3 regions of the Bradyrhizobium sp. USDA 4451 genome follow, and region 2 is predicted to be linked to each of the others. Evidence: predicted binding sites of a transcription regulator. Region 2 holds the regulator's gene; each other region holds the start of a gene.

Region 1 (9,650 bases), 4.9 Mb from region 2:
ATGTCGCGCGCATAGATCGGCAGCAGCGCGGTGACGCCGCCGAACAGCACCGCGAACAGATCGAGCGAGATGGTACCGAGGATCGCGGGATTGCGGCGCACGAAGGTGACGCCGGCAAACAGATCGTCCGACGAGCCGCCGTTCTTCACCGGCGCCTGCTGCAAGCGGCCGATGCCGCCGGTGAGCAGCGCGCCGAACAGCCAGAACACCATCATGATCCCGTAAGGCGCGCTCGGCATCAGCGCATAGGCAAAGCCGCCGAGCGCGGGACCGGTGATGGTCGCGACCTGGGCCGCGCCGCTCGAGATCGCGGTCGCCCGCTGCAACGATCCCTGCGGCGCGATCAACGGCAGCAGCGCGGCGGTCGCCGGGCTCTCGAACGCGCCGGCGATGCCGAGCACGAAGGTCGCGACGAAGATCTGGATCTCGGAGATGGTGCCGGCAAACGTGCTTCCGGCGAGAAACAATGCGGTCAGCGCTTCCGCGACCTGGCAGGCCTGCACCACGCGCTTGCGCTCGAAGCGATCGGCGGCGTGACCGGCGACGAACACCAGCAGCGCGGTCGGCAGGAACTGCACCAGGCCGACCATGCCGAGGTCGAACGCGCTGCCGGTCAGATCATAGATCTGCCAGCCGATCGCCACCGCGCCGATCTGGCTGGAGAAGCGCGACAGGCTGCGCGACGACAGGAAGAACAGGAAGGGTCTGTGGCCGAGCAGATCGCGGGCGCGGGCCGGCGTGGCGGAGGACATGGATGATGGCGTGGCCGAGCGCCTGCAACTTGTCAATGGTGGGACGGAGAACGCGCAACAGCATTGCGCTGCGCGAAGCCCCTGCCCATAATTGCGCGCGGGTTCTTGGGGGCGTGATGCTGCAGTTGCAATCGGCGTTCGGCGTGGTGGCGTTGCTCGTGATCGCCTGGGCGCTGAGCGAGAATCGGAGCCTCGTATCGCTGCGGCAGGCGGCGATCGGCCTCGTCGTCACCATCGTCACCGCACTGGTGCTGATCAAGGTGCCGCTGGTGACGCAGGCGTTCGGCGCGATCAACGATGCGGTCGGGACCATTGCCGCCGCGACGCGCGCCGGCACGGCCTTCGTGTTCGGCTATGTCGGCGGCGGCCCGGCGCCGTTCGATCCCAAGGCACCGGGATCGGACTTCATCCTCGCCTTCCAGGCGTTGCCGATCGTGCTGGTCATGAGCGTGCTGACGACGCTGCTGTTCTATTGGCGGGTGCTGCCGCCTGTGGTGCGCGGCATGGCCTGGATCCTGGAGCGCACGCTCGGCGTCGGCGGCGCGGTCGGGCTCTCGACCGCGGCCAACATCTTCCTCGGCATGGTGGAAGCCCCGCTGTTCATCCGGCCCTATCTGGCGCAGCTCACCCGCAGCGAATTGTTTCTGGTGATGACCGGCGGCATGGCCGGGATCGCCGGCACCGTGCTGGTGCTCTACGCGACGCTGCTGGCGCCGCTGATCCCCGATGCCGCCGCGCATTTCGTCATCGCCTCGGTGCTGGGCGCGCCGGCCGCGATTTTAGTGAGCCTGATCATGGTGCCGGAGACGACGGACAAGCGCACCGGCGGATCGCTCGACAATCCCGATATCCAGGTGTCGTCGACGATGGACGCCATCGTGAAGGGCACGGCCGCCGGGCTAGAGCTCCTGATGAACATCATCGCGATGCTGCTGGTGCTGGTCGCGCTGGTCTATCTCGCCAACAAGATCATCGGCCTGCTGCCGGAGATCGGCGGCGCGAAAATCTCGCTGCAACGCCTGCTCGGCTACGTGATGGCGCCGGTGTGCTGGCTGATGGGCCTGCCGTGGCCGCAGGCGATCACCGCGGGAAGCCTGATGGGCACCAAGACCGTGTTGAACGAGCTGATCGCCTATGTCGATCTGTCGAAGCTCGGTCCCGACGCGCTCGATCCGCGCTCGCGGCTGATCATGCTCTATGCGATGTGCGGCTTCGCCAACTTCGCGAGCCTCGGCATCATGATCGGCGGCCTCGGCATCATGGCGCCCGGGCGGCGCGACGAGATCAATGCGCTCGGGCTGAAGTCGATCGTGTCGGGCACGCTGACGACCTGCCTGATGGGCGCGATCGTGGGGGCGATGACGTCACCGACTTAGCGGCTGGCGTGATCCGCCCCACCCGCCTCCTTGATGAAGGCGAGCAGCAGTGCGCCGAGCCGATCCGGCTGCTCCTGCTGGATCCAGTGACCGGCGCCGTCGATCAGTTCGATGTCACGCATCCGCGTCGTCGCCTTCGTCCTCATCAGATCGAGCGTGCCCGGCGCCGCGTAGGTGCCCCAATCGCTCGTCCCGCCGATGAACAGCGACGGGACATCGATCGTCCTGCCCGAGAACAGGCGCAACTCAGCGTTCAGGTCAGGATCGGAGAAGACACGATAAGCCATGAGGGCACCTTGAAACCCGGTGCGGCCATACTCCTCGGTGTAGACGCCAAGCTCCGGCTCGGTGAGCCATTTGCAGGCCGAGGCTTCGGCGGCAGAAGGCTGGAATGGAGCGACGGTCTGGGACATCGTCTTGCCGAGATCCATCACGTAATAGGTCGGCATCTGTGCAAGTTCAGGGGCGGTTGGCGCCTGCAACGGATGCGGCTTGTTTCCGGGCCAGTCAGCGCTCTTGACGTGGAAGAATGCGCGAAGAAACGCGTGTAGACCTTGAGGGGGATGCCACAGGTCATCGTTCGCCGCCCGTGAGCTCAGGTATTGCTGATAATGCTGTCTCGGCGGATCGAGCGCCGCCAGCGCGTCCGCGAGCTTTTGATTTTCAGTGTTCGGCTGAGCCGGCGATGGCGCGCTGTCCGCAATGTTGAACGGAAACGAAGGCGGTCCGGGGAACGGGGCGCTCATCAGCACCACCGAGGGAAAGACGTCAGGTCGGGCGAGCGCGCAATAGGCAGCCACGGGCGAGCCGAAGTCGTGTCCGACCAGCATTGCCGTGCGCCGATACCCCAGCGCCGAAACCAAGCCGAGGGCGTCGCGCGTCATGTTCAAGAGGCTGAACGGCTGCAGCGGGGCGTCATAGTCGTTCACCCAACCGGTGGTACGGCCAAAACCGCGCTGATCGGGCGCCACGACATGGTAGCCGGCGTCAGCCAGGATTGGGATCAGGTGCCGCCAGCCGAAAGCCAAGTCCGGAAAGCCGTGCAGCAGCAGAGCCAGCGGCCGGCCGGGGCTTTCGCAACCGGCTTCGAGAAGATGGACATCGAGGCCGTTGACCCCGTGGATCATGCGCGAGCGGACACCCTTGGGAAGCGTTCCCTCGCCGTAGGTTGGTTGGGTCAAGTCAGCTCCTCCTGTGGGGTTTGCGCGGGCCGCTCGAAGCGAGGCCGCGACCAGGCCGGCCGCCCCCATCGCCAGGACGGCTCGTCGGGACGCTCTCTGGCTTCGGATTCGGTCGAGGGGCATCACTGGACCTCTTCTATGGTGATCGCCATAGTATGGCGATCACCATAGCGACGTCAAGCGAAACGGTTTATCTTGACGGCATGCCACGTAAGACTGACGCCCGCGCGCGCGCGATTGCCACGGCCGAACGGCTGTTTCGCATCCAGGGCTACACCGCGACTGGATTGACCCAGATCATTGCAGAGAGCGGTGCGCCCAAGGGATCGTTCTACTTTCACTTTCCGCGCGGCAAGGCGCAGCTCGCGGAAGAAGCGATCGATCATTACGTCGCAAGCAGAATGGCTGTGTTGCGGGACATCTCGGCGAACACGGCGGGCGATGCCCTGAAGTTTGTTCTTGAGATTTTCCGCACATTCGCCGCCGAAATGGTCGCCTCTGATTTCCAGTATGGATGTCTGATGCAAAATCTGGCGAATGAGCTGCCCGCGCTCGATGCCGAGCTGACAAAACGGGTGGCGCGCGGATTTGTCGATTCGACCGAGATCATCGCGGAGCATTTCAGGGGGTGCGGTTTCACTCCCGCGCGCGCATCCTCAACCGCAGCCGCCTTGGTCGCCGCCCTCGAAGGCGCGCGAACCATCGCGCGCCTGGAACGCACGCCGGCGATCTTCGAGGCGCTGGCGGAGGTGAGTGTCCAGAGGCTGTGAGTTCCCCGTCATTCCCCGGTGCGCAATTGCGCACCTGAGGGCTCGCGAAGCGAGAACCCGGAATCCATCGGGCCGCAAACCAAGTGGAAGAATGGATTCTGGGCTCGCGCTGCGCGCGCCCTCAGGTGCGCAATTGCGCACCGGGGAATGACGATCAGGCCTTCAACTCCACCGTCTTGAACTCGGCCGGCAGGATCACCTCCAGCAGTTCGACGTCATCGGAATAATCCAGGATCATGTGCTTGATACGCGGCGGCTGGGTCCAGGCGCTGCCTTCTTTCATCAGCGTCTCGCCCTCGCCGTCCATGTAGGTCTTCACCCAGCCCTTGAGCACATAGACCATCTGGAAGTCGACATCGTGGAAGTGCAGCTTCGACACTTCATCCGGATTGCACGGTCCCTGCAACCGGATCACATGCGCCTGCGCGAGGCCATGCGAGGCTGCCGATATGCCGAGGTCGCGATACTTGGCGTAGGCGCGCAGTCCGTCGGCCTTGAAATCCTCTTCGCGGTGATGGCTGATCGAGACGCGCTGCTTCGGCCGCGCCTTGCTCGGTGATTTCGGCGCGCTCTTCTTCGCCGCCGAGACGCGGCCCTTGGACTTGATGGTCTTGCGCGCGGATGATTTTTTGGCGCCGGCGCCGAGCCCGGTCCATTTCTTCTTCACCGCGGTCTTGGCTGCGGATCTCGATGCCGTCTTCTTGGCCATTGTTCGCCTCCCGTCGTGCTTGATGGCAGGAAGCTAACACAAGTCTCGCAACGTAGGGCGGGCAAAGGCGCGTGAACGCCGTGCCCGCCATTCCAGGCGTGCTCGCGATGGTGGGCACGCTGTCGCTTTCCCCACCCTAATCCTCAGCTACTGATCTTCAATGCAGCCGAAAGACGCCGTCGACTGCGCGCAGCTCGGCCGGCTTGACCAGCTTGGAATGCGCCACCGTCACCGAGAACAGCGGGCCCTCGAGCTTCTGCTGCCAGAAGGCGAGGAAATCCTGCAGCGCCGGAAATTTCGGAAACAGGTCGTAGTTCTGCCAGACATAGGTCTGCAGCAATGAGGGGTGATCCGGCATCCGATAGAGGATTTGCGCCGTCGTCAGCCCGTACCCCAGCAACTGCTTCCGGAAATCGTCGGAAACACCCCCACCAACTCGCGAGACCATGCCAACCTCCTGTGACGGAGCGCATTCACATGGTGGCCGACCTCCCCGCCGGACCACCGGCCATGGATGCGCTCACATGAGAGAAATGTGACGCACGCGACTAACTCATCTCAAGCCCAAATGTTTAATAGGTTGTTGAAATTTCGTGCGTTGGCAGCAGCTTACCGCATCTGCTAATAGCCCCGCCGGTCTCTCGGCGCGGCATTAAGCATGCCGAAATGATCTCGGCATCCTGCTGGCAGCCGACACTTACGAGTGCCAATTTTTCTGCTAGAGGCTCTTGCCCGCCGTCAAGGCTTGGCCTATGTCCTGCGCAGCCAGTCTGGCACTCGCTGGGCTGGACTGCTAACACTCCAAAAATCTACAGCATCTGCAAATGTTTAGGAGGACTGCATGAAATTCCGTCCGCTTCACGACCGCGTCGTGGTCAAGCGTATCGACGCCGAAGAGAAGACCGCTGGCGGCATCATCATTCCGGACAGTGCCAAGGAAAAGCCCTCGCAGGGCGAAGTCGTCGCAGTTGGCCCCGGCGGCCGCGATGAGACTGGCAAGCTGACCCCCATCGACGTCAAGGTCGGCGATCGCGTCCTGTTCGGCAAGTGGTCGGGCACCGAGGTCAAGATCGACGGCGAAGACCTGCTGATCATGAAGGAAAGCGACATCATGGGCGTGCTCGACGTCCCCGCTTCCAAGAAGAAGGCGGCCTAAGCGCCCCCTCCCTCCCAGGTTAAATCTCGCAAGGAAAAACTCAGATGGCAGCTAAAGAAGTCAAATTCTCCGTCGAGGCGCGCGACAAGATGCTGCGCGGCGTCGACGTTCTCGCCAACGCGGTGAAGGTCACGCTCGGTCCGAAGGGCCGCAACGTGGTGCTCGAGAAGTCGTTCGGCGCTCCCCGCATCACCAAGGACGGCGTCACCGTCGCCAAGGAGATCGAGCTCGAGGACAAGTTCGAGAACATGGGCGCCCAGATGGTGCGCGAAGTCGCCTCCAAGTCCGCTGACGCGGCCGGCGACGGCACCACCACAGCGACCGTGCTCGCCCAGGCGATCGTTAAGGAAGGCGCCAAGTCGGTCGCCGCCGGCATGAACCCGATGGATCTGAAGCGCGGTATCGACCTCGCGGTCGAGGCCGTCGTGGCCGACCTCCAGAAGAACTCGAAGAAGGTCACCTCGAACGAGGAGATCGCCCAGGTCGGCACCATTTCGGCCAACGGCGATGCCGAGATCGGCAAGTTCCTCGCCGACGCCATGAAGAAGGTCGGCAACGAGGGCGTGATCACGGTCGAGGAAGCCAAGTCGCTCGAGACCGAGCTCGACGTCGTCGAGGGCATGCAGTTCGACCGCGGCTACATCTCGCCCTACTTCGTCACCAACGCCGACAAGATGCGCGTCGAGATGGACGACGCCTACATCCTCATCAACGAGAAGAAGCTCTCCTCACTGAACGAGCTGCTGCCGCTGCTCGAGGCCGTGGTGCAGACCGGCAAGCCGCTGGTCATCGTCGCTGAAGACGTCGAAGGCGAAGCCCTCGCCACCCTCGTCGTCAACCGCCTGCGTGGCGGCCTGAAGGTCGCGGCCGTCAAGGCTCCGGGCTTCGGCGATCGCCGCAAGGCCATGCTGCAGGACATCGCGATCCTGACCGGCGGCCAGGCCATCTCGGAAGACCTCGGCATCAAGCTCGAGAACGTCACGCTGCAGATGCTCGGCCGCGCCAAGAAAGTGATGATCGACAAGGAAAACACCACGATCGTCAACGGCGCCGGCAAGAAGGCCGACATCGACGCCCGCGTTGCCCAGATCAAGGCGCAGATCGAGGAGACCACCTCGGACTACGACCGCGAGAAGCTGCAGGAGCGTCTCGCCAAGCTCGCAGGCGGCGTCGCGGTGATCCGCGTCGGCGGCGCGACCGAAGTCGAGGTGAAGGAGCGCAAGGATCGCGTTGATGACGCGATGCATGCGACCCGTGCGGCTGTCGAGGAAGGCATCGTCCCGGGCGGCGGCGTCGCCCTGCTCCGTGCCTCCGAGCAGCTCAAGGGCCTGCGCACCAAGAACGACGACCAGAAGACCGGCGTCGAGATCGTGCGCAAGGCGCTGTCGGCTCCGGCTCGCCAGATCGCGATCAACGCCGGTGAGGACGGCTCCGTCATCGTCGGCAAGATCCTGGAGAACAAGACCTACAATCACGGCTTCGACTCCCAGACCGGCGACTACGCCGACCTGGTCAAGAAGGGCATCATCGACCCGACCAAGGTCGTCCGTACCGCGATCCAGAACGCGGCCTCGGTTGCTGCGCTCCTGATCACCACGGAAGCCATGGTTGCCGAGCTGCCGAAGAAGAACGCCGGCGGCCCCGCGATGCCTCCGGGCGGCGGCATGGGCGGCATGGACTTCTAAGGTCCGGCCACTCAAGGCAATCCACGAAATGCAAAACCCCGGCAGCGATGCCGGGGTTTTTGTTTTTGAGGGGAGTAACAGTCCCTGTTGCCTTACCCCCGGAGCCGGGCAAAACTCCCTCGTCATTCCGGGGCGGCGCGCAGCGCCGAGCCCGGAATCCATTCCCCCGCTTGCTCATGGCCTATTACGTCTATCTCCTCGCTAGCGATAAATACGGTACGCTCTATCTCGGCGTGACGAACGACGTCGTTCGTCGCATCCATGAGCATAAGAGCAAGGCAGTTGCCGGCTTCACGAAACGATACGCCGTCGACAAGCTCGTCTGGTTCGAGGTCTACGATGATGCACTGACGGCGATCGCGCGTGAAAAGGAATTGAAGAAGTGGCGACGAGATTGGAAGATCAGATTGATTGAAGAAAAAAATCCCCAGTGGATCGATTTGTACCCCGAAATCGCCGCCGGACACATTGGATGAATGGATTCCGGGCTCGCGACTTCGTCGCGCCCCGGAATGACGAAATCGAAGGGCCGCCCGTGGGCGGCCCCTTCTTGTTACGCGCTCTCGGGCGCCTTGAGGCGGACCAGCTTGGTCAGCAGCGCATCGAGGCCCTGGCCGTCGCCGGCATGCAGGTCGATGCGGCCGACCTTCTCGACCAGACGCTCGAGCGACTCCAGCTCCTTGAGCCGCAGCAGCAGAGGGTTCTCCTCCATCAGCTTGGCAGTGTTCAGGAGCGAACGCGTCGCCGCGGTCTCCTCCTGCCGGCGGATCAGGTTGGCCTTCGCGACCCGCTCCGCTTCCACCACCTTGTTGACCAGCTCGCGGATCTCGCCGGGCAGGATCACGTCCTTGACGCCGAGCTCGGTGACCTCGACGCCGGACTCCGCGACACGCCCGCGGACGTAGTCCCGAAGCTCCTCGTCGAGCGCGGTTTTCGCAGACAGCACCTCGTCGAGCGTACGGCCGGCCACCGCCTCGCGGATCGCGAACTGCACCAAACGATACAGCCACGCATCCACGTCGGGCACCGTTGCCACGACCCGCTCGGGATCGACGATCCGGCGGAACGCGGTCAGCGTCACGCGCAGCGCGATGCGATCCTTGGTCAGCATCTCCTGCGCCGTGATCTCGATCGCCTGGGGACGCAGGTCGAGGCGCTTGACCTCGATCTTGCGGCCCGCGATCCAGAACGCGTGCCGGCCGGGCGCGAGCCGCTCGACGAGCTTGCCCTCGACGGTAAGCAGACCGGCCTCGTGGTTCTCGACCAGCGCCTCGGTGATGACGCCGGCCCGGTTGGGCTGGATCATCGCAAGATGGCGCGCCGTGACCCTGATGTCATCCGTCACGTCGATGCGCTCGACCTCGACCGACGTCGCGACCTTCCAGTACACGCGCGTCTGCCAGGGCGTCATCAGCTGAACGGGTCGGCCGTCGAGGCTGACGATCGCGATCTCGTTCGCGCGGGTCTCGATCGCCTCGAACAGCTCGTCGGCCAGATCGGGCCGCGCGGCCTTGATCACCGCATAGCGATCCTCAGGGAATTCGCTCCGCACGACGCCGAACAGCTCGGCCTTGAGCCCATGCAAGGGATCGAACAGGCGGTGACGTCCGGGACCGAGCACCTGCGTCAGCCGGCCGTCACGCGTCAGCAACGCGCGCTCGCCATCCTTCACCGTCAACTTGGTCGTCAAGATATGCCAAGTCATTGGCACGCCTCCAGTGTTGCGCTCAGGCCCATGGGCCGGAGAGCGGGTTTCGGTTTTGCAAAGGACGTGAGGACGCGAACGCGGCTTCCTGTCAGCCAAGCGGGCCGTGGCTTGAGCTTGCGCAATGACGGGCGCACGCGCGCGTTCGCGCGACAAAGGTCGCGCGGCCGAGCGGAGCCACCCGGCATCGGCGCAAGCGGTATCCACCGCGGCGCAAAGCCGGTCTCACAGTGTCGATGTTCGGACGAAGAGCCTTGCGGCAAGACGGCCGGACTGCGACTGAAGCGCGCGTCCGGTCCCCTTCAGAGGTATCAGC
Region 2 (9,650 bases):
TCACGCGCAGCCGTCCGTCGGCATCGACGGCGATCGCGCCCTCCTCGCGCAGCAGGGCGATCCGGTGCGGATCGAGCTTTCGGCCGGAGAGTTGCGCATAGCGTTTGGGATCGATGCCCTCGGCGAGCCGCAGCCCCATCAGCAGGAATTCGTCGGCGCGTTCTTCGCTGTTGAGGCTGTCGTCGCTGACGACGCCATGCCCGCGCTCCTCGACATTCAATAGCCAGGCCTCGGGACGCCGCTCGGTCGCGGTCGCGTGCCTGATGCCATCGATGTCGAGCCGGCCATGCGCGCCGGGGCCGATGCCGGCATATTCCTCGCCGCGCCAGTAGACGAGGTTGTGCTTGCACTCCGCCCCGGTGCGGGCGTGGTTGGAGATTTCATAGGCCGGCAATCCCTCGCGGGCGCAGACCTCCTGCGTCACGTCGTAGAGCGCGCGCGCGGTCGCTTCATCCGGGGTCTGCAATTTGCCGGCGGCATGCAGCCCGAAGAACGGCGTGCCTTCCTCGATGGTGAGCTGATACAGCGACAGATGCTCGGCCGCTTCCGAGATCGCCTGCTTCAACTCGTCCGCCCACATCCGCGGCGTCTGGTCGGGGCGGGCATAGATCAGATCGAACGAGTAACGGTCGAACGCGGAGCGTGCGATCGCAACCGCGTCGAGCGCCTCGCGCGCGCTGTGCAGGCGGCCCAATGCTTTGAGCGATGCATCATCCAGCGCCTGCACGCCGAGCGAGACGCGGTTGACGCCGGCTGAGCGATAGCCGCGAAAGCGCGTCGCCTCGACGCTGGTCGGATTGGCCTCCAGCGTGACCTCGACGTCGCGCGAGACCTGCCAATGCTTGCCGATCGCATCGAGCACGGCGCCGACGGTCTGCGGCTGCATCAGCGACGGTGTGCCGCCGCCGAGGAAGATCGAGCTGACCTCGCGCCCGGGCACCCGCGCGGCCGTGGTCTCGATCTCGCGGGCGAAGGCGCGCACGAAGCGCGCCTCGTCGACCGGTGCATGGCGCACGTGGCTGTTGAAATCGCAATACGGGCATTTCGACAGGCAGAACGGCCAGTGCACGTAGACGCCGAAGGCTGCTCGGTCAGCGTGGCTCAAGGCAGATCTCCGCGAGCTTCACGAAGGCGCGGGCGCGGTGCGACAGGCCGAGCCCGAGCGGCGGCAGGCCGTGCTTCTCGATGCTGGTCATCTCGCCAAAGGTTCGCGTGTAGCCGTCCGGCAGGAATGCCGGATCATAGCCGAAGCCGGCGGTGCCGCGCGGCGGCCAAACCAGGGTTCCATCGACGCGGGCCTCGACCTCTTCGAGGTGATTGTCCGGCCAGGCCACGCACAGTGCGGAGACGAAATGCGCTCTTCGGCGCGCGGGCGCGGTGGCGCCGCGCTCCTGCAACAGCCGCTCGATCCGCGTCATCGCCGCCATGAAGTCCTTGCCCTCGCCAGCCCAGCGCGCCGAGTAGATCCCGGGCGCGCCATCGAGCGCATCGACCACGAGGCCGGAATCGTCGGCGAAGGCCGGCAGTCCGGTCGCCTTGGCCGCCGCGATCGACTTGATCGCGGCATTGGCGCGAAAACTGTCGCCGGTCTCCTCGGGCTCGGCGAGGCCGAGCTCGCCGGCCGACACCGCCTCCACGCCATGCGGGGCCAGCAATTCCCGCATCTCGGCAAGCTTGCCGGGATTATGGGTGGCGATCACGAGCCTTCCGGTGATTCGGCGATGCATGGCCAATCTGACTACGCCACCGCGATCTTTTGCAAGTCGACCAGACGCGCGACACCTTTGCGCGCCAGCGCCATCAGGGCCAGGAATTCGTCCTGGGTGAACGGCGTCTTCTCCGCGGTGCCCTGCACCTCGATGATGCGACCGTCGCCGGTCATGACGAAATTGGCGTCGGTTTCGGCCTCGGAATCCTCGGCATAGTCGAGATCGAGCACCGGCGTACCCTGGTAAATGCCGCAGGAGATCGCCGCCACATTGTCGCGCAACACGTTGCTCTTCAGCATGTTGCGGGTCTTCATCCAGTTGATGCAGTCGGCCAGTGCCACCCAGGCACCGGTGATCGAGGCGGTGCGGGTGCCGCCATCGGCCTGGATGACGTCGCAATCGACCGTGATCTGGCGCTCGCCCAGCGCCTCGAGATCGATGGCGGCGCGCAGCGAGCGGCCGATCAGCCGCTGGATCTCGACGGTGCGGCCGCCCTGCTTGCCGGCGGAGGCCTCGCGGCGGGTGCGTTCCAGGGTGGCGCGCGGCAGCATGCCGTATTCGGCGGTGACCCAGCCACGGCCTTGGCCCTTCAGCCACGGCGGCAAGCGCTCTTCCAGCGTGGCGGTCACCAGCACATGGGTGTCGCCGAACTTCACCATGCAGGAACCCTCGGCATATTTGACGACGCCGCGTTCCAGCGACACGGGACGCAGTTCATCGGGCGCACGGCGGCTTGGCCGCATGAAGTCCTCCAGAAATCCGAGAAAATTGGCTGGGCGTGCTTGTAGGAGGGGGAAGGGGCAGCGGCAAGGGTTTTGGCAAGGGTTTTCGACCCAGTATCGCCCCGGTATCAAGAGGTCGAATGCGCGCTTGTCACCGGCCTTTGGGATCGACAAATTAGGCAGTAATTGTGAGGGACTGGAGTGTGACTCACCACGATCCAATCGGCCTGATCGCGCCGCATGCCGGGCTTGCCCAGCTCAACGAGCGTTCGCGCGACATTTTTCGTCAAATCGTCGAAAGCTACCTCGCGACCGGCGAGCCGGTCGGCTCGCGCAACATCTCGCGCCTGATCGCATTACCGCTGTCGCCGGCCTCGGTCCGCAATGTGATGTCGGATCTCGAGCAGCTCGGCCTGATCTATGCGCCGCACACCTCGGCGGGCCGGTTGCCGACCGAACTCGGCCTGCGCTTCTTCGTCGACGCCCTGATGCAGGTCGGCGACCTCACCGAGGCCGAGCGTCAATCGATCCAGACCCAGCTCGCCGCGGTCGGCCGGGCGCAGTCCGTCGAGGCCGCGCTCGGCGAAGCGTTGACGCGGCTGTCAGGGCTGACCCGCGCCGCGGCGGTGGTGCTGACGCCGAAGTCGAATGCGCGGCTGAAGCACATCGAATTCGTCCGGCTGGAACCGGAGAAGGCGCTGGTCGTGCTGGTCGGCGAAGACGGCCAGGTCGAAAACCGGGTGCTGGCGCTGCCGCCGGGTGTTCCATCCTCGGCACTGACGGAGGCGACCAATTTCCTCAATGCGCGGATCCGCGGCCGCACGCTGGCTGAGGCGCGGCTCGAGCTCGAGACCGCATTGACGCAGAACCGCGCCGAGCTCGATCAGCTCACGCAAAAGGTCGTCGCCGCCGGCATCGCGAGCTGGTCCGGCGGCGAGAGCGAGGACCGCCAGCTGATCGTGCGCGGTCATGCCAATCTGCTCGAGGATCTGCATGCGCTGGACGATCTCGAGCGCATCAAGTCGCTGTTCGACGATCTCGAGACCAAGCGCGGCGTGATCGATCTGCTCGGCCGCGCCGAGCGCGGCGAGGGCGTGCGGATCTTCATCGGCTCGGAGAACAAGCTATTCTCGCTGTCAGGTTCCTCGACCATCATCGCGCCCTATGGCGACGCCCAGGGCCGGATCGTCGGCGTGCTCGGCGTGATCGGGCCGACGCGGCTGAACTATGCGCGGGTGATCCCGACCGTCGATTATGCCGCGCGCATCGTCAGCAAGATGCTGGGCGGCTGATGGATGCGGATTTCGTTTTCATTTGACGGGTTGTCTTCGCCGAGGTCGGAGGTCCCTGTTCCCGAAACCGGTATGTTGCGCTTGATTTTCGCCGCCTAAAGCACGATATCCCGGGCAGCAATCCCCAAGATTTGAACCGACGCGAGTTTTCGAGAAGGCACGCCATGACCGATCCGAACCGGGCCAACGACAACACCGAGAATTCGGCGCCGACGGGTGAGCCCGTGGTCTCGAAGCCCTACATCATGCCGGACGATCCCGAGGTCGGGTCGGCGGAGGCGCTGACCAAAGAACTCGCCGAGGCGAAGGATCGCACGCTGCGCACGCTGGCCGAGATGGAGAATCTCCGGCAGCGCACGCGCCGCGAGGTGGCCGACGCCAAGACCTATGGCATCACTGGCTTTGCCCGCGATGTGCTCGATATCGCCGACAATCTGCAGCGCGCGCTCGATGCGGTGCCGGCCGAGACCAAGGAAACCGCCGATCCCGGCCTGAAGGCACTGCTCGAAGGCGTCGAGCTGACCGAGCGTTCGCTGCTCAACGCGCTGGAAAAGAACGGCGTGAAGAAGTTCGATCCGATCGGCGAGAAGTTCGATCCGAACTTCCAGCAGGCGATGTTCGAGGTGCCTGATGCGTCGGTGCCGTCGGGCACCGTGGTGCAGGTCGTGCAGGCCGGCTACATGATCGGCGAGCGCATCCTGCGTCCGGCACTGGTCGGCGTCTCCAAGGGCGGTGCCAAGCCCGCCCCGAGCGCCGACATCACGGTCTGAGCCGAAGGACTTCTGCGCCTTACGCGATATCCGACGACTGGATGCGCTTGACGCCGGCCTTGGCCATGTCGTCCCAGGCCTTGGCCAGCGATCCCTGCGTGTCGATGCCGCGGCAGGCGTCCTCCACCACGTAGGTTTCGAAGCCGGCCTTGCGCGCATCGAGCGCGGTCCATGCCACGCAGAAATCGGTGGCAAGCCCGGCCACGAAGAGCCGCTCGACGTTGCGTGCCTTCAGATAGGCGGCGAGCCCCGTTGTGGTCTTGCCGTCAGCCTCGGTGAAGGCGGAGTAGCTGTCGACGTCCTTGTGAAAGCCCTTGCGGATGATCAGCTCGGCCTGCGGGATCGCGAGCTCCTTCGACAGCGAGGCGCCGTCGGTGCCCTGCACGCAGTGGTCGGGCCACAGCACCTGCTTGCCATAGGCGAGGTCGATGACCTCGAACGGTTTCTTGCCTTCATGGACCGAGGCAAACGAGACGTGTCCGGGCGTGTGCCAGTCCTGCGTCATCACCACATTGGCAAAGCTCTTGGCGATCCTGTTGATGACCGGCACCACCTGCTCGCCGTCCTTCACCGCGAGGCTGCCGCCGGGCAGGAAGCAGTTCTGGACGTCGATCACGAGCAGTGCAGAGCCGTCGTCGGGCTTGATCGCAGCCGCCCAGAGGCTCTTGGGAACCAGGCTCGCGAGCGCCATCGCGCCAAGGCCTGCAACGATCCGTCGTCGATCCAACATCGTGCCCCTCCTCGCTTTGTGTGATTACAGCGCGAGGAGGCTAGTTCCGTTCGGCGACCTGCGGAAGTCCGAATCTTCGCGAAGACCGGATCAGCCGCGCGGCTGGATGCCGTCGCGCACCGCGCGGAAGCGCGGGAAGGCGGTCTCCCAGTCGGTGCGCGGCGAGCTGCCGATGACGCGCATCGACGTTTGCGCGCCGAACCGCAGCCACTGCACGATGGTCACCGGGGTGTTGTCCTTGCCGCTGACGGCGTCGATCCGGGTCTCGAAGCCGGGCTGGCCGTCGATCCGGATCGGCTCGGACATGGTGATCCGCCCGTCGCGCACGCCGGGGATCGTGGTGGCGATCTGCTGGGCGAAACGGCCGCGATCGTCTGGCGTGGCCGGGGCCGAGCCGATGATGCCGAGCAGCATGAACGGCTTGGTCTCGAGACCCTTCTCGTCGCCGTCGGCGATCAATAGCGCCGCGCCCGGCGCCAACATGCGGACATTCTTGAAACCTGAGAGTTCGCTGACCTTGAACGGCATCATGCCGAGCTGCTCGTCGACCGGCACCTCATTGCGGATCTGGGCGGTGGCGAACATCTGCCGCACCGCGTCGTCGGTGTAGATCTTGCTCGCATTCTCCGGCACCTGCACCGCGACATAGCCGGAGAAGGTCGGCCCCGGCAGGATCATGGAATAGCGCCGCACATTGCTGGCGCCGTCGCGCGCGCTCTCCACGGTGTAATAGGCGAGGCCGGCCGGCGTCTCGAGGCTTTCGGGCTTGATGTTTCCGGTGCCGGCGGGGTTGGTCTTGAAAGCGGTCACGACCTCGTTGTAGGCGTCCGCGGGCAGGTCGGCGATCAGGACCTTGACGCCCTGGTCTTCGGTCTCGAAGCCGATGAACGACTTGGCGCGGACGAGGCCCACCAGTGGTTTCATCCCGACATGTGCGCCCGGCGGAAACACCACGTCGGCGGCAGAGCCACGACAGGTGGCGGCAATCAGCAAGGCAACCGCAACGAGAACTCGAAAAGGCGTCATGGGGAATCTACCGGTTTTGCTTGAGGGCCGCGCAACGGGGCCGGTGCAGGGCTGGATGGCCTCTTTCAGTCGGACCGCTTTTAGCGGTTTTGATGACCCTGCAACAGGCCACCAAATCTCCGCTCCGGGCCCGCAGGCCCGATTCCATGGGCTTTTCGCCCTGATCGGCAGGCACTTTCCAGTTTCCCGACGTTTCCAAGAATGGAGGCCAGCGGCCAAACGGCGCGCCCTCGACCCGTGCGCGGCTCTCGCATACGACGTTTGTGAGCGTTCACTCAACAGCGCAGACGTCGCGTTACGGAGATTCGCGGCCGATGGCGGGGGCATCATTGCCGATTTGTTAACTTGGCCGGCGGTTGCCTCGGGCCTTGAACCGCCGCCGCAGCCGGGCTGACACAATCTTTCAAACGTCAGTCTTTTCAGGCTTCAACGTTGCGTCCAGTCCTTGCGGGCAGGACCCTCTCTCCTATATCAGGCTCACCGTCGCAATATCGCGAGTATGTGAACGTCTGGGGGTTCGGTACGGAGCGCCGTCAGGGCCCAACCAACCTGCCGTAGCAAAGAGGATATCAAAACCATGGGTAAGGTCATTGGGATCGACCTCGGCACCACGAATTCGTGCGTCGCCGTAATGGATGGCAAGAACGCCAAGGTGATCGAGAATGCCGAGGGCATGCGAACGACGCCGTCGATCGTTGCTTTCACTGACGATGGCGAGCGCCTCGTCGGCCAGCCGGCGAAGCGCCAGGCGGTGACCAATCCCGAGCGTACGTTCTTCGCGGTGAAGCGCCTGATCGGCCGCCGCTACGACGACCCGATGGTCGAGAAGGACAAGAAGCTCGTCCCCTACAAGATCGTCAAGGCATCGAACGGCGACGCCTGGGTCGAAGCCGATGGCAAGACCTATTCGCCCTCGCAGGTCTCGGCCTTCATCCTGCAGAAGATGAAGGAGACCGCTGAGGCGCATCTCGGCCAGAAGGTCGATCAGGCCGTCATCACGGTTCCCGCTTATTTCAACGACGCGCAGCGTCAGGCCACCAAGGACGCCGGCAAGATCGCCGGCCTCGAAGTGCTGCGCATCATCAACGAGCCGACCGCAGCCGCGCTCGCCTACGGTCTCGACAAGTCGAAGTCCGGCACGATCGCCGTGTACGACCTCGGCGGCGGCACCTTCGACGTCTCGATCCTCGAGATCGGCGACGGCGTGTTCGAGGTGAAGTCGACCAACGGCGACACCTTCCTCGGCGGTGAAGATTTCGACATGCGCCTGGTCGGCTATCTCGCCGACGAGTTCCAGAAGGAGCAGGGCATCAACCTGCGCAACGACAAGCTCGCTTTGCAGCGCCTGAAGGAAGCTGCGGAGAAGGCCAAGATCGAGCTGTCGTCGACCACGCAGACCGAAATCAACCTGCCGTTCATCACGGCGGACCAGACCGGTCCGAAGCATCTGACGATGAAGCTGACCCGCGCCAAGTTCGAGGCGCTGGTGGCCGACCTCGTCGAGAAAACCATCGAGCCGTGCCGCAAGGCGCTGAAGGATGCCGGCCTGACCGCCGGTGAGATCGGCGAAGTGGTGCTGGTCGGCGGCATGACCCGCATGCCGAAGATCCAGGAAGTCGTGAAGCAGTTCTTCGGCAAGGAGCCGCACAAGGGCGTCAATCCCGACGAAGTCGTCGCGATCGGTGCTGCGATCCAGGCAGGCGTGCTGCAGGGCGACGTCAAGGACGTGCTGCTGCTCGACGTGACCCCGCTGTCGCTGGGCATCGAGACGCTGGGCGGCGTGTTCACCCGCATCATCGACCGCAACACCACGATCCCGACCAAGAAGAGCCAGGTGTTCTCGACCGCCGAAGACAATCAGGGCGCCGTCACCATCCGGGTCTTCCAGGGCGAGCGCGAGATGGCGGCCGACAACAAGATGCTCGGCCAGTTCGACCTGATGGGCATTCCGCCGGCTCCGCGCGGCATGCCGCAGATCGAGGTGACCTTCGACATCGACGCCAACGGCATCGTCAACGTCTCGGCCAAGGACAAGGCGACCGGCAAGGAACAGCAGATCCGGATCCAGGCATCCGGCGGTCTGTCCGAAGCCGACATCGACAAGATGGTCAAGGACGCCGAGGCCAACGCGGCCGAGGACAAGAAGCGCCGCGAAGCCGTCGACGCCAAGAACCATGCCGACGGCCTGGTTCATTCGACCGAGAAGGCTCTGGCCGAACACGGCTCGAAGATCCCGGACACCGATCGTCGGGCGATCGAGGACGCCGTCAGCGATCTCAAGGAAGCGCTGAAGGGCGATGACGCCGAGGCGATCAAGGCCAAGACCAACACCTTGGCGCAGGCTTCGATGAAGCTCGGCGAAGCCATGTACAAGCAGCAGGCCGAGGCCGATGCGGCCAAGGACGCTGCCAAGGATGACGTTGTCGACGCGGAGTTCACCGAGGTCGACGACGACAAGAACAGCAAGAAGTCTGCCTAAGCGGATTTGCGATCATGACCCTCACACCAATGAGCACGCCAGGCGTCTCGGAGGAGTGGGGGTCATTTTTCTTTAAGGCGATCGCTGCATCTTCGAGACAGCCGCAATCCTTGCAGGCGCAGTTCTTGCAGACCTGGTCCTGGGCGATGGCCACGAACTTCGGACGGAATTGAAGGATGTCGACCAAGCGCTGCTACTACGAGACTCTCGAGGTCGATCGGAACGCGGACGAGACCAAGCTGAAATCGGCTTTCCGCAAGCTCGCAATGAAGTGGCATCCGGACAGGAATCCTGGCGACGCCACCAGCGAGGTCCGGTTCAAGGAAATCAACGAAGCCTACGAGGTGCTGAAGGACGGCGACAAGCGCGCCGCCTATGACCGCTTCGGCCACGCCGCCTTCGAACAGGGCATGGGTGGCGGCGGCCCCGGCTTCGGCGCCGGCTTCGCTTCATCCTTCTCCGACATCTTCGAGGATCTGTTCGGCATGGCCGGGCAGCGCCGCAGCGGCGGCCGCGAACGCGGCGCCGATCTGCGCTACAACATGGAGATCACGCTCGAGGAGGCCTTCCAGGGCAAGACCGCGCAGATCGAGATCCCGGTCTCGGTCACCTGCGAATCCTGCTCGGGCACCGGCGCCAAGGCCGGCACCAAGCCGAAGACCTGCTCGCATTGCGGCGGCGCCGGCCGGATCCGGCAGGCCCAGGGCTTCTTCACGCTGGAGCGGACCTGCCCCGGCTGTCAGGGCCGCGGCCAGATGATCGAGGACGCCTGCGCGTCCTGCGCCGGCTCCGGCCGGGTGACGCGCGAGCGCACGCTGTCGGTCAACATTCCACCGGGAGTCGAAGACGGCACCCGCATCCGTCTCGCCGGCGAAGGCGAAGCCGGCGTCCGCGGCGGACCGCCCGGCGACCTCTACATCTT
Region 3 (9,650 bases), 1.4 Mb from region 2:
CAGCCCGAGGTCCGGCGGCTGATCGCGTTGTCGGATGCCTATCTGGCCGCGTTGTACCCGCCCGACAGCAACCACCTCGTCGGCGCCGCATCGCTCGCCGTCCACGGCACGGTGTTTCTGGTCGCGCGGCGCGATGGCGAGGCGCTCGGCTCGATCGCCTTCCGCATCATCGCGCCCGGGCATGCCGAGATGAAGCGGATGTTCGTGCGTGCCGATGCGCGTGGAGCTGGGCTCGGCCGCCGCCTGCTCGAAGCGCTGGAAGCGGTTGCGCGCAGCCGGCAGATCGCACGCCTCAGCCTGGAGACTGGAATCCGGCAGCCGGAAGCGATCGCGCTCTATCGCGCCGCCGGCTACCAGGACTGTCGGCCGTTCGGCGATTACGCGCCCGATCCGCTCAGCCTGTTCATGACCAAGCGCCTCTGACCGCAACGGGTGCGTGCCGCACCTGGCGGTCGTTTCCGGCCGGGCACTGCACCCGGAGATGCAATGCCGGCCCAGCAGCGTTGGAGTGTGTTCAACCGGCGACGCGTCGGTTCAACCCGCGTAGCCACTCTGCTCGGGCAGACGGATGAGGCCGAGTTGCAGCATTGCGGTGATCGCGTCTTCCTGTCCGAGCTCTTCGGCGATCCGCCCGTCCCGCACGCGCAGCACGGTGGTGCCGGCGAACGTCATCTTGCGGCCGGACGCTGCGGGCAGCGAGCCGAGGCGGAAGTCGCTGAAGGCGGGTCCGGTGTGAGTGCCGCCGCCTTCCCAGCGGCCGACGACGAGATCGCCTTCCGCAACGAGGTCGCCGACGCCCCAGAAATTCAGATCCGGAAACGCCTCGCGAAACTCCGTGATGAACTGCGTGACCGCGGCGCGGCCCTTCTTCGGCTCGTGCATCGGGTAGTGCACCACAATGTCCGGCGTCGCGAGCTCCTCGATGATGTCCGGATTCCACGGGTTGCCCCAGAAGCCCGTGAACCATCGGCCGACCACATTCTTGTTTTGCTCTGACATCTCGTCGTCTCCATTTGCGCGTTGCCGGCATCGCGACCGGCGCTGTGTCGATGCGCGCATTAGGCAATGTGAGACGCTGGTCGGACCACCCGATTCCGGATCGGGTGTGCTGTCAGCATTCAGGCGAAATTCCGCTTGGTCGAGTTGATGCTTGGCGACCCTTCCCGAACGTCGTCGCGCGATCGGGAAGCGGGTGGCTCAGTGCCACACCGACTTGTCGGCGTCCCAGCGCTGGCCCTTGAACTCCTTGAGCAGCGCGTCGATCGCGCCGTTGTCGTCCCTGGTCTCGCTGCCTTCCTCGTCGCTGCTAGAATCGTCGGACAGGTTCAGCTTGGCGCCGGCGCTGTCGTCCGAGGTCGAGACGGTCGGGCTCGAGACCCACAGGATCAGCTTGTCGGAGCTGCCGGGCTTCTCCGGCGAGACAAGCGCGGTGATCTCGTAATTCTGGGTGAGGCCGAGCGCCGGATAGATCGCGCTGGGCCGCTTCAGCACCAGCTTGAGCTTGCCGGTGTTCGCATTCCAGGGTCGCCGAGGCGGATTTTGCGGCAAGCGTCTTCGCCAGCACGCCTGATATCGCGGTTGCCAGCTTGTCCTTGTTGATCTTGTCGCCGCTGGTCCAGTCGCTAGCGGCAAAGCGGATGGTGCGGTCCATCTCGACCACGCCGCTGGTCCAGCCGGCCGCGGTCACGCCGGGCACCGACTTCGCCTTGGCGAGCAGCGCGCCGGCGTGCTCGGGATCGACGGTGAGGTTGATGGTCTGCTCGCCGGAACGCATCGCATCACATGTCACCGACAGGCTCGAGGTGCCGATCTCGACGGCCTCGCCCTTCAGACTCTTGAGGAAATCGGCCGCCGCATCGAGCTTCACCCGCACCCCGATCGATTCCGGCGAGACGTCGGTGAAATCCTTCGGCTGCGGCGTGATGCCGTCCTCGGTGGCCTGGTTGTCCTGGAATTCCTTTTCGCTGAGATCCGAATTGTCGGTCGAGGCGACCTCGGTGACGGTCTGGCCGATCGTGATCTGGCCGCGGAATTCAAACCCGTCGCCGTTTTGCTTGCGGTTCAGCTTGATGGTGACCGGCTGCTTGTCGGCGACGCTCTGGGTGGTGCCGGACAGCGTCTGGCCGTTGATGGTGAGGTTGGCGACGAAGCGGTCCTTGCGGTCCGAGCCCTTGTCGGCGGGATAGCAGACGTCGAGCACCGCCGCGGTCACGGTCTTGCCCTGCCGCGTCTCCTTCAGGACGACGTCGGCATTGCCGTCCATCAGGCCATCGATCGAGGTGAAATAGCGCGTCTCGGGGCCGCCCGCCGGCGTCGCCTTCGATTGCAGTTTGATCTGGGCGACAGCGGGGGCCGAGGCGACGGCAAGACCGAGCAGCAGGAGCGGGAGCGCGCGCATACGATAAGTCCTCGAAGGGCAGAATCGGTTCCGTCGTAACTAGCAAACCTCCATGTCATTGGCCAAAAAAGAAGGCCGCCTGACGGCGGCTATCAATTTCGAACGATCTGACCTTTGGCACTGGCATGCCCGCCCGCAGAACGGCGTCGCCGATGTGCGGGCATGACGAACGGAGACGGGGCTCCGCGTCACGCACGATCATTAAGTTCCTCGCCGTTTTCCAGCCTGCCGCGCAGCGTGCTGACGACGCGGCTCATGGCTTCGATGTCCTTCATCGATAGTCCGTCGGCGAGGCCGTTCACCCAGGGCAGTTGCAGGCGCATCGCCGCATCGAAGGCCTGCTGCCCCTTGTCGGTCAGCACGACGAGCTGGGCACGGCGATGATGCGGGTTGGTCTCGAATGTGACGAGCCCGTCCCGTTCGAGGTCGTTGACGATCCGCTGCACGTTCTGTCTGGCCGCGCCGAGGTCGCGCGCCAGCCACGCCACCGGTTGCGGGCGCTCGGTGGCAACGATGGCGCCGAGAATCTGCCAGCGCGCGCTGGTCAGCCCGAGCCCGGCCACCAGCCGGTCGCCCGATGTGAACAGCAGGCTGTTCAGCCGAAACAGGTCGAGAATCAGGCTGCTCAGGGCTTCGCCCGCCGGCGTTCGTTTTGCATGAGGCATTTGTCACCATATATACCTATTGACATCATAGTGTCAATTATAATATGCACCCATCATAGCGGAATGACATCATAACACCAAATCAACGGAGCCCGCCCATGCCGCAGATGCGCCCCCTCGACCCCGCTTTCCCGATCGATCGCCAGCTCGCGGTCGAGGCCGGCAACGTCGTGCTGGTCAACCTGTTCACCCTCGATGCGGCCGACGAGGACACCTTCCTGAAAGCCTGGCAGGACGATGCCGCGATCATGAAGCGGCAGCCCGGCTTCATCTCGACCCAGCTGCACCGCGCGCTCGGCGACAGCCCGGCCTATCTGAACTACGCGGTCTGGGAATCCACCGCCGCCTTCCGCGCCGCGTTCATGAACCCCGAGTTCAGGGCCAAGCTGTCGGCCTATCCCGCCTCGGCGGTGGCGTCGCCGCATCTGTTCCAGAAGGTCGCGGTGGCTGACATCTGCGTGGCTTAGACATGTATCCGTGGCCGACCTCGGTCATCCCCGTCATTGCGAGCGAAGCGAAGCAATCCATCGTGCCGCATATGCGGAAGCGTGGATTGCTTCGTCGCTACCGCTCCTCGCAATGACGGGGCTGCAGATAATCCACCCCGCGATCGAGTCAAAGACCGCTCAACTATGCACCAGCATGCCGACGCCGAGCGTGGCGGCAGCAGCCAGGAAGGTGATGTCCAGGAAGCGCAGCGGCGCTTTTGGACGGCGACCGGCAGAACCGGAGACGACGTAATAGAGGCCGTAACCCGCGGCGACGACGGCAAACGTCAGTGTCTGCCGGATCCAGAACGTCAGGACGACCGCAAGATCATCGATTCTGTTCTGGGCATAGGCGCCGAGCGCGAGCGCTGCGCCGATCGCGTAGAACAGTGCCAGCGTTGATGTCAGTGATTTGGCGTCGCGGGACATCCGATGATCCTTACAGCTCGCTCGTCACCAGACTGCAAAAAAGAAGGCCGCCCGGAGGCGGCCTTCGATCTCGACATTGAGCGCGATCGGCTCAGAAGCCGCCCATACCGCCCATTCCACCCATGCCGCCGCCGCCCGGCATCACCGGCGCCGCGTCCTTCGGCACCTCGGCGACCATGGCCTCGGTGGTCACCAGCAGGCCGGCGACGGAAGAAGCGTCCTGCAAGGCGGTGCGCACCACCTTGGCGGGGTCGATGATGCCCTTGTCGACCATGTCGACATAGTCCTCGGTCTGGGCGTCGAAGCCGAAGGTCTCCGACTTGTTCTCGAGGATCTTGCCGACCACGATCGAGCCCTCGACACCGGCGTTCTCCGAGATCTGGCGGATCGGAGCTTCCAGCGCCTTGAGCACGATGTTGATGCCGGCCTGGACGTCGGCATTGTCGTTGGAGAGGCGGCCAACCGCCTTCTTGGCGCGCAGCAGGGCGACGCCGCCGCCCGGCACGATGCCTTCCTGCACCGCGGCGCGGGTCGCGTTCAGCGCGTCCTCGACACGGTCCTTCTTCTCCTTGACCTCGACCTCGGTCGCGCCGCCGACCTTGATGACGGCAACGCCGCCGGCGAGCTTGGCGAGGCGCTCCTGCAGCTTCTCACGGTCGTAGTCCGAGGTGGTCTCCTCGATCTGCGCCTTGATCTGGCCGACGCGGGCGTCGATGTCCTTCTTCTTGCCGGCGCCCTTGACGATCGTGGTGTTCTCCTTGTCGATCACGATCTTGCCGGCGCGGCCAAGCATGTTGACCGTGACGTTCTCGAGCTTCATGCCGAGGTCGTCGGAGATCAGCTGACCGCCGGTCAGGATCGCAATGTCTTCCAGCATCGCCTTGCGGCGATCGCCGAAGCCCGGCGCCTTGACGGCGGCGACCTTGAGGCCGCCGCGCAGGCGGTTGACCACCAGGGTTGCCAGCGCCTCACCCTCGACGTCCTCGGCGAGGATCAGGAGCGGACGGCCCGACTGCACCACGGCTTCCAGCACCGGCAGCATCGCCTGCAGGCCGGACAGCTTCTTCTCGTGCAGCAGGATGTAGGCATCCTCGAGCTCGGCGGTCATCTTCTCGGCGTTGGTGATGAAGTAGGGGCTGAGATAGCCGCGGTCGAACTTCATGCCCTCGACGATGTCGACCTCGGTCTCGAGCGACTTGTTCTCCTCGACGGTGATGACGCCCTCGTTGCCGACCTTCTGCATCGCCTGCGCGATCATCTTGCCGATCGCGGTGTCGCCATTGGCCGAGATGGTGCCGACCTGGGCGACCTCGGAGGAGGCGGCGACCGGCTTGGCGCGCTTCTCGATGTCCTTGATCACGGCGGCGACGGCGATGTCGATGCCGCGCTTGAGGTCCATCGGGTTCATGCCGGCGGCGACCGACTTGGCGCCCTCGCGCACGATCGCCTGCGCCAGCACGGTCGCGGTGGTGGTGCCGTCACCGGCGGTGTCGTTGGTCTTGGAAGCGACCTCGCGCAGCATCTGCGCGCCCATGTTCTCGAACTTGTCGTCGAGCTCGATCTCCTTGGCGACGGTGACGCCGTCCTTGGTGATGCGGGGCGCGCCGAACGACTTCTCGATGACGACGTTGCGGCCCTTCGGGCCGAGCGTCACCTTGACGGCATTGGCGAGCACGTCGACGCCGCGCAGCATGCGGTCGCGGGCGTCTCCGGCGAATTTTACGTCCTTGGCAGCCATTGTTTTGAACTCCTGGGAAAAGCGTCATCGCTTGCATAACGGCTTTGCCGTTATTGCTCGAGGAGCGGGCCCTTGGCCCGCGTCTCGAAGAATGAATTGTGGATGCTCACCCTTCGAGACGGCAGCTTCGCTGCCTTCTCAGGGGGGCGGAGAGAGGCGCGATCAGGCCAGCACGCCCATGATATCGGACTCCTTCATGATCAGGAGCTCCTCGTTGTCGAGCTTGACCTCGGTGCCCGACCACTTGCCGAACAGCACGCGGTCGCCGACCTTGAGGTCGATCGGGATCAGCTTGCCGGCCTCGTCGCGGCCACCCGGGCCGACGGCGACGATCTCGCCCTGCGACGGCTTCTCCTTGGCCGAGTCCGGAATGATGATGCCGCCCTTGGACTTCTCCTCGGCATCGATACGCTTGACCACGACGCGGTCGTGCAGGGGGCGGAAATTGGATTTAGCCATGACGTTCCCTCTTGAAGGTCCTCTTGGAGGCTCGGTTTCAGGTCCGGTTCATCGAGACCGGCGTTGAATGCCGGCCCGGTCGGCGCTGGGCAGGACGCCCAACGCATTTAGCAATCGTGGTGCAAGAGTGCTAATTGTGGGCCGGGGAATATGGCTTGGCGCAGTTTCTGTCAAGCAAACGGGTTAAGGCCTTGGTGAGGCCAATATAGGATGGTGGACCAGAAACCAAATCGTAGCGATGACGTAATTTTGTCAGACGTCATTGCTCCGTCTTAAGTTTTACGCTTGGCTGCATGACGGGTGCGGCCGGGACATAGTCGGGGGATACACATGATCAGGTCACTCAACGCGCGATTGGTCGCACGGTTCGCGGCTGTTTCGGCGCTGACGACACTTTTGGGGGCGTGCGGCAGCATGAGCCTGCCGTCGCTGTCGTCGAACCCCGAGCCGGCACCCGTCGAACCGGGCGTGGCCCCGGAGATGCCAGCCTCGATCCGCGCCGACGAGATCGTCGGCCGCTGGGGCCTCGCCTCATTCCAGAATCCCGCCGACCGCGCCCGCACCGAGGCCGCCGCCCGCGGCCAGTGCAAGCAGCCCTACGTGATCGGTGCCGGCCAGAACGGCGGCGTCATCATGCATCTGGCCGACCAGGCCACCCCGCAGGAACTGCGGCTGAAGGGTTCCCCGAGCGGCAAGAACTATATCGGCCCGCCCGGACCCGTGCCCGGCGAGCAGGACCGCGAGATCCTCTCGTTCGACGGCCGGGTCATGATCACCCGCTTCGTCGACAAGGACGCCGCCACCCGCTACGGCAACATGGTCTATGTCCGCTGCGCGCCGCGGGCGTAACGATCGGTGTCATTCCGGGACGATGCGAGCATCGAACCCGGAATCTCGATGTAATAAGGTCTCGATGTAACCCAACTTCGAGATTCCGGGTTCGGTCCTGCGGACCGCCCCGGAATGACGGACCAAATCAAACAAAAACGCCGGCCTTGGGGCCGGCGCTTTGTATTCTTCAGATGTGATCATTCAGTTGAACATCGCGTCGATGTCGTCCTGCGAGGCGTGGCCGGCGTCGCCGTCGAGCTTCGGGCCGTTGAGCAGGCGGGCATCGCCCTCGCGGGTGTCGACGATCGCAGGGACATGGCTCTTGATGGCGTCGACGCCGCCCCAGATGTTCATCATCTCGTTGATGTGCTGCTCGATGAACTTCATCGTCTGCATCACCTTGTTGATGCGCTGGCCGGTGAGGTCCTGGAAGTTGCAGGCCTCGAAGATCGAGACCACGCGCTCCTGAATATCTTCGCTGAGCAATTTCTGCTGGTCGGGGGTTACGTTCTTCGACAGCGCGGTCGCGGCCTGGTCGATCGCCTCGACCGCCTCGAGGATCTGCTGGGTCGCCTGTTCGGTGCCGCCGACCACGGCGCCGAGCTCGCCATTGACCTTGGCCATCTCCTCGCCGTTGAAGCTCTTGCCATGCAGCACGGCGATTTCGCGCTTGGTGCGGCTGATCGCGTCATGGATCAGGTCGAGCTCGACCTTGAGCTTCTCGCACTGCTCGACCTGCGCGCGGTAGGTCTCGAGCAGCGCGTGGGTCTCGGCGACTTCGCGGGCGACGGCGGCGTCGACGCTGTCCCCGGTGCGCTGCGCCGGTGCTGCGGCCATCTGGGCGCGGATCGAGCGAAGCTCGGCCATGATCTCGCGATGCATCGGACCGAGATCGCCGCCGGCAACTTCCGGCTCCGGCATCACGACTTCGCCCATCGCCTGTTCGACACGAAAACGCTTACGCTTCACTGACATGATTTTCATTCCCGCCCCTTCACTGAAGTCCGTTCTAGACAGGGCCGATTTAACGTCAGGTTCACGCCGGAACAGATTGACCACGCGGCGCGCGGCGGCCGCGATACCAGCGATTAACCATGCCGCCGCGGCGTTCACGCAAAATAAACGCTGTCCGGCAAAACCGCGCGTCCTTGCCGGGATGGTGAATCGAAACGGCCGTTACGTTTACCAAACCGATGCGGTTTTCATTGCTTATTGACCACGTGCAACGGCGCAGCGCGCGCCTCGCGCAGTCAGTCACGACGAAACCAGTACAGAGTACGTCGATGTTCAGGAAAACCACGCTTGCGCTGCTCGCCGGCGCTTCTTCGCTTGTTGCAATTCCCCAATATGCCATGGCGATCGACGCGGCGGCTCGGCCCGAGCCCACCGTGATCTACGCCAACCAGGGCGCACCGACGCCGCCGATGCGCACCGCCTATGTGCAGCCGCAGCGCTCCAACATGGGCGGCGGCTTCATCGAATTCCTGTTCGGCGATGCGCCCTCGTCGCAGGGTTATTCGCCGCAGTATCAGCAGCAGCCCGGCTATTACGGCAACCGCCAGCTGCCGCCTATGGATCCGCAGCAGCAGATGATCCGTCAGCAGGAGGAGGCCGCGGGCGATCCGACCCAGCGTCCGTTCGACCCGCGTTATGAGAAGCAGCTGGTCGACTACAGCGGCAAGGAAAGCGCCGGCACCATCGTCGTCGATACGCCGAACAAATTCCTCTATCTGGTCCAGGGCGACGGCCGCGCGCTGCGCTACGGCATCGGCGTCGGCCGTCCCGGCTTCACCTGGGCCGGCACCAAGACGATCTCGGCGAAGAAGGAATGGCCGGCCTGGACCCCGCCGCCGGAAATGCTGGCGCGCCGTCCCGATCTGCCGCGGCACATGGAAGGCGGCCCGGAGAATCCGCTCGGGGCGCGCGCGATGTATCTCGGCTCATCGCTCTACCGCATCCACGGCTCCAACGAGCCCTGGACCATCGGCACCAACGTCTCGTCCGGCTGCATCCGGATGCGCAACGAGGACGTCATCGACCTCTATGGCCGCGTCAATGTTGGCGCCAAGGTCGTCGTGATGTGAGTGTGTCGTCTACGTAGCCCGGATGAAGCGCAGCGAAATCCGGGACGGCGCCGCGGCTAGACCTGTCCCGGATTACGCTTCGCTCCATCCGGGGCTACGAGCAATCAAATAAAAACGGCCGCTCGATCAGAGCGGCCGTTGGTGTTCAGGCGCCACGCATACGCTTACGCGTAGTTGCTATCGTCGTCTCCGCCGCCGTCGAAGCCGTCGTCGTCATTGTCGAAGTCGTCGGAATCGTGGTCGTTGCTGTTGTAATTGTCGTCGTTGTTGTTCGAGGCCTGATCGAACAGGCCGGAGCGCGAGCCGCCGTCGCGGTTGGAGCCGATGTCGTTGACCCCGGCGTCGCGGGCTAGGTCGCTTGACGACTGGTCGCCGCCCCAGGGACGCGAACCGCCGCCGAGGCCGCCGGCATCGGCCAGCGATTGGTGGCCGCCACCCATCATGCCGCGGATGCTGGAGAGCAATAGCCCGCCGCCGACCACGCCGGCCGCGGCCGCAGCCGCCGTGCCGAGGAACGAGCCGCCACCGCTGCCGGGCGCGCCGCCGCCGAAAGCCGGG

What was found. The regulator HrcA, encoded in region 2, represses chaperone genes, less so after heat shock. The targets are predictions, from matches to a motif close to GTTAGCACTCNCNNNNNGNGAGTGCTAAC.
Region 1: a site for HrcA is predicted at 5,558-5,586, ahead of groES (co-chaperone GroES). Genes of this name have one in related genera too.
Region 3: a site for HrcA is predicted at 6,284-6,312, ahead of ACVMB0_RS14555 (co-chaperone GroES). Genes of this name have one in related genera too.

Annotation. Positions count from the first base shown of each region.
Region 1 covers NZ_JBTRCH010000001.1:6,692,040-6,701,689, forward strand. Annotated here, with positions in the region: gene ACVMB0_RS31295 (MFS transporter) at 1-752, opposite strand, end outside; gene ACVMB0_RS31300 (NupC/NupG family nucleoside CNT transporter) at 869-2,128, shown strand; gene ACVMB0_RS31305 (alpha/beta hydrolase) at 2,125-3,309, opposite strand; gene ACVMB0_RS31310 (TetR/AcrR family transcriptional regulator) at 3,513-4,079, shown strand; gene ACVMB0_RS31315 (cupin domain-containing protein) at 4,234-4,788, opposite strand; gene ACVMB0_RS31320 (usg protein) at 4,946-5,236, opposite strand; gene groES (co-chaperone GroES) at 5,630-5,944, shown strand; gene groL (chaperonin GroEL) at 5,989-7,629, shown strand; gene ACVMB0_RS31335 (GIY-YIG nuclease family protein) at 7,806-8,105, shown strand; gene ACVMB0_RS31340 (slipin family protein) at 8,183-9,334, opposite strand.
Region 2 covers NZ_JBTRCH010000001.1:1,787,898-1,797,547, forward strand. Annotated here, with positions in the region: gene hemW (radical SAM family heme chaperone HemW) at 1-1,105, opposite strand, end outside; gene rdgB (RdgB/HAM1 family non-canonical purine NTP pyrophosphatase) at 1,092-1,727, opposite strand; gene rph (ribonuclease PH) at 1,739-2,452, opposite strand; gene hrcA (heat-inducible transcriptional repressor HrcA) at 2,635-3,723, shown strand; gene grpE (nucleotide exchange factor GrpE) at 3,888-4,493, shown strand; gene pncA (bifunctional nicotinamidase/pyrazinamidase) at 4,513-5,223, opposite strand; gene ACVMB0_RS08255 (hypothetical protein) at 5,314-6,249, opposite strand; gene dnaK (molecular chaperone DnaK) at 6,827-8,728, shown strand; gene dnaJ (molecular chaperone DnaJ) at 8,905-9,650, shown strand, end outside.
Region 3 covers NZ_JBTRCH010000001.1:3,140,983-3,150,632, forward strand. Annotated here, with positions in the region: gene ACVMB0_RS14520 (GNAT family N-acetyltransferase) at 1-423, shown strand, start outside; gene ACVMB0_RS14525 (ester cyclase) at 535-999, opposite strand; partial or broken gene ACVMB0_RS14530 (hypothetical protein) at 1,198-2,398, opposite strand; gene ACVMB0_RS14535 (MarR family winged helix-turn-helix transcriptional regulator) at 2,587-3,063, opposite strand; gene ACVMB0_RS14540 (antibiotic biosynthesis monooxygenase family protein) at 3,162-3,530, shown strand; gene ACVMB0_RS14545 (hypothetical protein) at 3,690-3,980, opposite strand; gene groL (chaperonin GroEL) at 4,072-5,718, opposite strand; gene ACVMB0_RS14555 (co-chaperone GroES) at 5,881-6,177, opposite strand; gene ACVMB0_RS14560 (hypothetical protein) at 6,508-7,026, shown strand; gene ACVMB0_RS14565 (protein phosphatase CheZ) at 7,210-7,983, opposite strand; gene ACVMB0_RS14570 (hypothetical protein) at 8,045-8,308, opposite strand; gene ACVMB0_RS14575 (L,D-transpeptidase) at 8,292-9,092, shown strand; gene ACVMB0_RS14580 (DUF2076 domain-containing protein) at 9,257-9,650, opposite strand, start outside.